DNA from 2 places in the Streptomyces sp. NPDC005393 genome. Region 1 is predicted to be linked to the other one. Evidence: riboswitches for the same ligand, from Rfam matches in the RefSeq annotation. Region 1 holds a riboswitch; the other holds the start of a gene.

Region 1 (4,205 bases):
GGGGGAGACGGGTCCGGTACGGGACGCGGTGCTTCTGAACTCGGCGGCGGCGCTGACGGCGCTGGAGCCGGGGGCCGGCGACAAGCCGCTCGCGGAGCGGATCGCGGCGGGCGTGGCGCGGGCGGCCGAGTCGATCGACTCGGGGGCGGCGCGGAGCGCGCTGGAGCGGTGGGTGCTGGCGAGCAACGCGTAGGTCTGCGGCCGGAAAACCAGCCCGTCCGGCGATTGAGGACACGCCCGGAGGGCGGGTCGGGGATCGGGGCCGAGCCCCGGCACTCAGCCCTTCCGGGCACTCAGCCCCTCCGGCAGGGCGACCAGTCGCAGTCTGAGGGGCGCGTAGACGACCAGCGCCGCGAGGAACGCCGTGTAGTAGGCGAGGTCGGCCCCGTGCAGGGCCTTGGCCACCGGGCCCGTGTACAGGCTGGTGTCCATGAAGGGCACCGCCGCCAGGAAGGCGGCGGCGAAGGCCAGGAGCGCCGGCCACCAGGGCTGTGCGGTCTCGGTGGCCGGGTCGAGAGGCGCGCCGCCCCGGCGGCGGGCGAGCCAGTCGACGGCCACGACCGCGACGAAGCCGGGAATCCAGTAGCCGACGAACAGCAGCACGTTCTGGAAGCGGGCGGTGGTGTCGGCGGCGTGCATCCACAGCACCAGCGGGAAGCCGAGTACGGCGGCGAGGCCCGCCGCGAGCGGGCGGGGGACGCGTACGCCGACGGTCTGCAGGGCCAGTGAGCCGCTGTAGTCGTTCATGGCGTTGCTGCACAGAGCGGCGAGCGCCACGGCCAGCAGGCCGAACGCGCCGACCGTGCCGCCGCCCAGCACCTCATCGACGCCCCGGGCCGTCTGGTCGGTGAAGGCGGCGGCTCCCCACAGCCCGAGTGCCTGGACGGCCACGAAGGAGACGGTGACGCCCAGGAGGGTGCACCAGAACATGCGGGGACGGGAGGTGGCGCGGGGCAGATAGCGGCTGAAGTCGCTGGCGTAGGGCGCCCACGACAGCGCCAGGCTCAGCGCGATCGTGCTGGTCAGGACGAACGCGCCGGCGCGGTCGGCGCCGTGGGCGGTCGCGGCGGGGTGGCCGCCGTGCGGCAGCTTGACGGCCAGGGCGAGGAAGGCCGCGGCGAGGACGAAGGTCATCACCTTCTGTGTGCGGTGGATGGCCTCGTAGCCCAGTACGCCGAGCGCCCCTTGGACGGCCATCATCACCAGCACCCCCAGCCAGAACGGCCAGCCGCACAGCCGGGCCAGCGCGTCGCCGCCGAACAGGCCGATGAGCGCGTCCCAGGCGACCGAGGACAGCCACTGCAGTACGCCGGGCACCGCGACAGCCCGGCCGAAGGCCAGCCGGGCCAGCGGCAGCTGGCCGGTCCCGGTGAGGCTGCCCCAGGTGCCCAGGTACGCGGTGGGCACCGCGCCGAGGAGGGTGCCGAGGACGACGGCGGCCAGCGCGGTGGTGAAGTCCAGGCCGAGGGTGACGCCGACGGTGCCGGTGAACACGCCGGTCATGGTGAGGTTCGGGGCGAACCACACGGTGAACAGCCGTCCCGGTCCGCCGTAGCGGTGGGCCTCGGGCACCGGCGCGATACCGCGCGCCTCCATTCGCAGATCACCGGGTGCGGCGGGCATCCGCCCGTCGAAGACGCGGGCATGCGGCGCTGACATGGATGACATCCCTCCGCCAGTACGAACTGGTTCAGGTTCGACGGGTGTGATCTCAGCCCCGCGCGGGGCACCCCGTGTCCGGTACAGCGGCCCACCCTAGCTGTCCGGGATGCGGACCGGGGACTGTGGGCGGCGATCCCCTCATGGCATACTCCTGCCCAGGTCACGAGTGACAGCGACTACGGCCCCGGCCCGCTGTCCGGCAACCCTCCGTCCGTGGCGGGGTGCCCCGGGTGATGACCAGGCCGCAGGCAGCGAGGTCTGCGGCAAGCGCGGACCCCTCGCACTAGGGGTCCTGGTGGTCGAGGGAGTTCTTCCGTGATGCAGCGAATGCGCTAGGGCCGGACGGCCCGTTCCACCTCATTTTTCCGCGCCCCGGCGGCGAGCCTCCGCCCGCGCGCGTCCGCATTCACGACCCCTCCCGGGAGGATTCGCCATGTCCGTGTACCCGTCTGTCGCCACCTGTGAGCCGCTTACCGTGCTGGGCAGCGATGTCCGCGTACCCCTGGTCACCGGCGGCGAGGTGACGTACGCCGCGCTCGACTACGCCGCCAGCGCGCCCGCCCTGCGGCGGGTGTGGGACGACGTCGCCGCGTACGCCCCGTACTACGGAAGCGTGCACCGCGGGGCGGGCTATCTCTCGCAGCTGTCGACCGATCTGTTCGAGAACAGCCGTAAGGACGTCGCCGCCTTCCTCGGCTGCCGCGAGGACGACCAGGTCGTCTTCACCCGCTCGACCACGGACTCCCTCAACCTCCTGGCCGCCGTGGTGCCGCAGGGCACGGAGGTCTTCGTGTTCGAGACCGAGCACCATGCCTCGCTGCTGCCGTGGGAGCGGCGGGATGGTGTGCGGGTGTGCTATCTGAGCGCGCCGCGCTCGCCGCGGCAGGCGGTGGAGACGCTGGAGCAGGCGCTGGCGGGCCGGGACGGCGGCCCGGCGCTGGTGTGTGTGACGGGTGCGTCGAATGTGACCGGTGAGCTGTGGCCGGTGCGGGAACTGGCCGCGGTGGCGCATGCGCACGGCGCCCGTATCGTGCTGGACGCCGCCCAGCTCGCCCCGCACCACCCCGTGGACATCGCGGAGGCGGACGTGGACTGGGTGGCGTTCTCCGGGCACAAGCTGTACGCGCCCTTCGGGGCGGGCGTCCTGGCCGGGCGGGCCGACTGGCTGCGGGAGGCGCGGCCGTATCTGGCGGGCGGCGGCGCGAGCCGCAAGGTCGCGGTGCGCGTCGAGGACGGGGCCGGCGGGGTGGACGTCGAGTGGCACACCACGGCCGCCCGGCACGAGGCCGGTTCGCCGAATGTGATCGGGGTGTACGCGATCGCCTCGGCGTGCAAGGCGCTGTCCGAGGCCGGTTTCGAGGGCCTGGTGGCACGCGAGCGGCACTTGATCGCGAAGGTGCGGGAGGGGCTGGCCGAGGTGCCCGAGGTGCGGGTGCTGTCGCTGTTCGGCGACGACGCCCCGCGGGTGGGTGTGCTCTCGTTCGTGGTGGAGGGCTGGAACAGCTCGCACTTCGCGGCGGCGCTCTCCGCGGAGTACGGCATCGGCGTGCGCGACGGCCTCTTCTGCGCGCATCCGCTGGTACGGACCCTGCTGGACAGCGAGCCCGAGGAGCCGGGCGAGTGCGGTGCGCCCGAGGCGGCGCCCGGGGAGCGTTCGCTGAACGCGATCCGGGTCAGCTTCGGGGCGGGCACCCCGGATGAGCATGTGGAGCGCTTCGTACGCGCCGTGCGGGAGCTCGTCCGGGACGGCGCCCGGTGGACCTACCGCACCGAGGACGGCCGCTGCGTCCCGGCCCGGGGCTGAGCTGAGCCGGGCCCAGGGGGGCGCGGCCCCCTGGGCCCGGCTGTCGAGGGCCTTGCCGAGGGGCCTGGCTGTCGAGGGCCTAGCTGTCGAGCCCGATCGCGAAGGCCGCCTCGAGGTCGTGCTGCGAGTACGTGCGGAAGGCGATGTGCGTCTCCGTGGAGGCGACCCCCGGCACCTTGCTGATCCGGCCCGGGATGATGTCCGCGAGATCGTCGTGCTTCGACACCCGCACCATCGCGATCAGATCGTGCGCCCCGGTGACCGAATAGACCTCGCTCACACCCTCGATCGCGGCGATCTTCTCGGCGATCTCCGGAATCCGGTCCACGCTGGTCTTGATGAGCACGATCGAAGTGATCACGGCTGGCTTTCTCCCTCGCTGGACCTGGCTGCGCCGCCCACTCTAGCCGTCCGCCCGAACCGGGCCCATGCGTAGAGAAAACCGAGCGTGAAGCCCACGAGATGGGCGAGATAGGCGACGCCGGGGCCGTCGTCGGCCTCGCGGGCGGCGAGCCATTGGAGGGCGACCCAGAAGATCAGGACGACCCAGGCGGGGAAGCGCAGCGGCAGAAAGAAGAGAAACGGGAAGAGGCTGGTCACCCGGGCCTGAGGAAAGAGCCACAGAAAGGCGCCGAGGACGCCCGAAATGGCTCCGGAGGCGCCGACCAGGGTCTGGGAGGAGTCGGCGTGCGCGGCGGCGTAGCCGAGAAGCGCGAGATAGCCGGTGGCGAGGTAGAAG
Region 2 (4,205 bases), on a different contig from region 1:
CACCTTCTGCGCCACGTCGGCCACCACGCGGACCCGGCTCAGCTCACGGGCGTGGCGGTCGAGTACGGAGCGGAACAGCACGATCAGCACGGAGACCAGAACCAGGGTGAGGAGCTCGGCCAGGCGGCTGGGCGCGGCCAGGGCGCCCTCCCACACATTGATCCCGATCTGGGCGCCCACCGCCACGAGTCCGACGTAGCCGGTGAGCAGGGGCCCGGCGAACGACGCGGTCATCGCGGGGGCGGCGATCAGCAGTGGGCTGAGCCGGACGCTCGCCGGGGCCAGCACATCGCCGACCATGATCAGCAGAATGAGCGCCAGGGGAATCGCGACCAGGCCATGGCTGTGCCGCCCTGGCCGGCCCGGTTCCGGGGGACCCTGCCGCATGTGCACATCTCTTGCTTACGCCCGGGTCCGGTCCGAGCGCCAGTCCCTTCCCTCTCATCCGCTGGTTGCGGGCCGGCGGCCCGCCGCCCCTGGGCCGTCCGTCTCGTCCCGGGCATGGGCTGAGCCCACACGGGACCGGGCCGCGCCTGCCCACGATCTCCTCACAGGGATCTGTGGGAAATTCCGTCGTCGCAGCTCAGGCCTGATGCCGTGCGACGCCCCCAAACGCTGCAGCACAGGATCCCAAACGTCTCTGCAGTGTTTTTGCAGTTCACGACATGCGTCGCACTCGCCAGAACGATGCCGTGATGCACCGGAACCTGTGCACCCTGCGAAGGCGGGACCCCCTCGATCGGCATCACATACTGGCGCTGTGGGGTGAGGGTCTCACCCATAGGACGGCACACCGCTCGCTACTTAAATAGCCGCACGTGCAGCCTTGCAGTGTGCCCACCTCTCATATCCCACAGCAGCTCATCGACCGCCGCGTCTATCTACTCCTCCTGGACGACAGGACCGCCTCATGCTGTGCGGCGGTTGCTGCAGTGCCTGGACCGTCCCGCAAGCGTTGCTCACGCCCGGCGTCGATTTTCCAGACGGAGCCGCTCACTATCTCGCCGAGCGGTTTCGCATCACCGAGCCTCGCTTCGGATCGGTCTACGGAGTCCGCGAAACGCAGGGCTTCATGATCTCCGATTCCAGGAGTCGGGTCGTGTTCACTGACGACGAGGTCCCTATTGCTGTATTGATCAGCGAAAATGAGTTAACAGAATGTGAAGAAGCTCGGGCGGTTGTGCAACGCCAGCTGCAAAGCGACGCACATCGGGTCCCCGACGACGAGGCGCTACCGAAGGATCCGCCCGGCGAAGAGCCTCATCGCGATGAGGAGCACTGGGGAGATACCTGATTCTCGGTGGGCGGCGCGCGCCGGGCCCGCTCGGCACCAGCGGATGAGTTGGCGGAGAAGCCCAGCTGGATCGCCGCCGGCGGTCTTCTCGGCGTGCCTGAAGTCGATCCATTCGTCACTGATGCGGATCTGCCAGGCGAGGGTCTTCCAGGGGCTCGGTGGCGTCGGCGCAGGCGGCATCGGTCCAGTCCTCGAAGAGGGGTCGTCGGCAGTGTGGTGGCACCGCGATTACGCAGGTACACGAAGAGAAGGTCGCAATGCCACCCGAACCGTCAGTGTCGAGGCTGATGGGGTCAGTTCTCCGGGGAGTGCCTGGTTGCCTGCCAGCCGCGCATTGGTGCCTCCTCGGTTCCAAAGCAGCAAAGCAGTCTCCATGCCGTTGCCGACCAGGCGAACACCGCGTCCTGCCCGAACTGCCGGCCGAGTGCGTGTGCTTCGTGGTCACTCAGACCGACGACCGCTGCGCTGTCCTCGGTGTGCTGGCCTTCCGCGTCACCCCCGACAGCGGGCCACCACCGAAGTCCACGTCGGCGCAGCAGGCCGAGCAGCTCTTGGTGGGCGCGGTCGTTGTCCAGTCGGGATGCGAGGCAGCCGCCAGGGTTGTGGGCCGTGACGACGTGGACGGTCTCCTCGTGACGGACAGGAAACGAGCCGACCGTCACCCCGCGCGGAGCCGGAGCCACTCGGACCGTTCCTTCGGGCAGTTCGATATCCACTACGGCCTGCTGGTAGAGCGTCCACTGCAGCGTTCGGGCGATCGGTGTGTCAGCGGGCATGGGGGCCTCCGTCCGAGAGGGACCCCCTTACCCGCCGGGCAGGGAGATCCGCGCTTACCCCCACGGGCTGTGGGGGCCTGGTCTTCCCTGGAGGGCACCTTGCGCGGTGGGCGAGGTTGCCAGCCGACGCTCGTCCAGGGGCGCGATCGGCTTCGTGACCGGGACGGATGCTGGCACAGGAACCGGCTGGAAGTCCAGCAGGGGAAGGCATTGCCACATCTCGTCCGCAGCGCTAGCCTGCCTGCGGTCATGAGCTCCAGTGAGAAGCCCCGGCTTGCTGGACAGCATCCCGCCCGCAGCGGGTGCTCCGGGTGACGACCAGCCCTGCGCGAAACGCGCAGGGAAAAGCGGATCACCGGGGTCGGCGCGCCACCGGGGTCCTCGACCCCGGAAGGACTGTGCCGTGCACGTGACGCCTGCCCACCCCGTCCAGGATCCTCCCCCCTTCGTTGAACTCGATCTTGCCGCGGTCCATGCCCTGTTCTCCACCGCCGCTGTCAACAGCAGCGGGCAGCTCGCCCGGCGAGAGCTGCTCACGCGCTGGCTGGAGGAGGGCTGGCACATCGCCTTCTACCGAGCCGCCGACGGCCGCCTGTTCGTCCGCAAGAGCAACCCGACGCAGTCGCCGGACACTTGGGCCTTCATGGACCACGCCCTCAAGGTTCCTCTGGAATCCGCCTACCTCGATCCGAGGTGGACGGCACGCGCGGAGCCGGCCAAGGAATTCCGAGGCGAGGAAGACGACCCGTTGGGGGACGGCTTCGACTGGGTGCCCGAACCGGATCGCGTGCCCGGCGTCGTGCCCGCGCACAGCGCCGTCCTGCACCGGAGCACCCAAGACTGGGAGCTCACCCTGGAAGGCAGCGGCGCGGAGGGTGACACCCCGGTGCTCACCATCCCGATCCGGCAACCAGCGGCTGCGGCACATTCAGACTCATCGGATCCCGCACACACCGCTGCGCTGCTCGACGCCGGCACCGCCGCACTACACGAGTCCGGATACTCCCTGATCGACGGCTGGGAGCGCGAGACAGACCACTGGTACGACTACATCCAAGCCTCCCACGTCCCTGAACGCTGGGGCCACCAGGACACAGTCCTGGACGAGGGCGCGTACGCCACCCTGGTGCCCGACGAGGTCAAAGGATGGCATCTCCTGGTCAACGACGTCCGGAGCGACCGGTGGTGGGGGGCCGACGCGTCGGAGGTCTGGGTGGACGAGTTCCTTCAGCTGGACGACCCGCTGGAGGACGTCACGGAATGGGACCCCGCCTGGCTCCTCACCCTCCTCGACAGTGCGCTGCACGCCGCCGGCTACCGGATCGATTTCGAACGACCCTCGCAGCGTCACACCTATGTTGCCGTGACCAAGCTGACGCAGGATGACGCTGCTCAGCAGCCCCTACCCAGCGATTAGCAGCGGCACTGCCACCACGAACCGCGCCGGCATCCGAGGCTGTCTTCCGTCGTGCGCCGAAGATGTGGTCCCGGATCGCGAATCCAACGACGATCAGGACGAACAGAAAGGCGCGCAGCACGACGAAGCCGCCAAGGGGGTCACAGGACCACTCGTTCGGCGGCTGTTGGCGCGCTTGTAGAACTCCATCCGCTCGGCGCGCAGGTCGCTCTACAACTACGACTGCCGCGCCAGCGCCTCGGGTCGTGTGGTTTGCCAGCACGCGTTCTGCAGGTGGGAGTCCGTCATTCTCCCCCACTTACGTACAACTGTGCTTCGCGCCGTAGCGGAGAGGTTTTGTCCCAGACGTGCCAGCGCCCCCCGCAGGCCGGATCTTCGCCGTAGGCTGCATCTTCCGGAAATCCCGGTACGGGCGGCCTGACGGGTTTCGGAGCCTCTTTGAGGTTGCGCCCACACTTGGGGCAGTTCTCCGGGTTTCTCATCGGGTACATGCCCATGCAGTCCTCCTCGCGTTGCCGAAATCCCACGTACCGCCGAGGCCTGATCTTCGTGCACGAGTCCTTCCCCGAGGCCATGGCGGCCGGGGCGAAGCCTACGGCGACCTGGAGCGAGACAAAGCCCGAGGACGGTCCTGTCGAGGAGGTGGGAAACCGGCGGCATCAACCGCTTGAGGTGGCCCCGCTCTTCCGGTCTCGGGTGACCCCAGCAGGGGGCCACG

Evidence for each region. A riboswitch is a leader RNA that binds a small molecule or an ion and turns the genes downstream of it on or off. The one in region 1 is predicted to bind S-adenosylmethionine.
Region 2: another riboswitch for S-adenosylmethionine. It lies ahead of ABZS71_RS14665 (hypothetical protein); the one in region 1 lies ahead of ABZS71_RS08615 (aminotransferase class V-fold PLP-dependent enzyme).

Annotation. Positions count from the first base shown of each region.
Region 1 covers NZ_JBEXFG010000006.1:65,739-69,943, reverse strand. The annotation lists gene trpD (anthranilate phosphoribosyltransferase) at 1-193, shown strand, start outside; gene ABZS71_RS08620 (cytosine permease) at 277-1,659, opposite strand; TPP riboswitch at 1,651-1,744, opposite strand; SAM riboswitch class IV at 1,821-1,938, shown strand; gene ABZS71_RS08615 (aminotransferase class V-fold PLP-dependent enzyme) at 2,096-3,466, shown strand; gene ABZS71_RS08610 (Lrp/AsnC ligand binding domain-containing protein) at 3,546-3,827, opposite strand; gene ABZS71_RS08605 (rhomboid family intramembrane serine protease) at 3,824-4,205, opposite strand, start outside.
Region 2 covers NZ_JBEXFG010000014.1:19,603-23,807, forward strand. The annotation lists gene ABZS71_RS14650 (PP2C family protein-serine/threonine phosphatase) at 1-387, opposite strand, end outside; gene ABZS71_RS14655 (hypothetical protein) at 911-1,294, shown strand; gene ABZS71_RS14660 (DUF3293 domain-containing protein) at 1,588-2,070, opposite strand; SAM riboswitch class IV at 2,116-2,230, opposite strand; SAM riboswitch class IV at 2,316-2,424, shown strand; gene ABZS71_RS14665 (hypothetical protein) at 2,474-3,487, shown strand; gene ABZS71_RS14670 (DUF1877 family protein) at 4,147-4,205, opposite strand, start outside.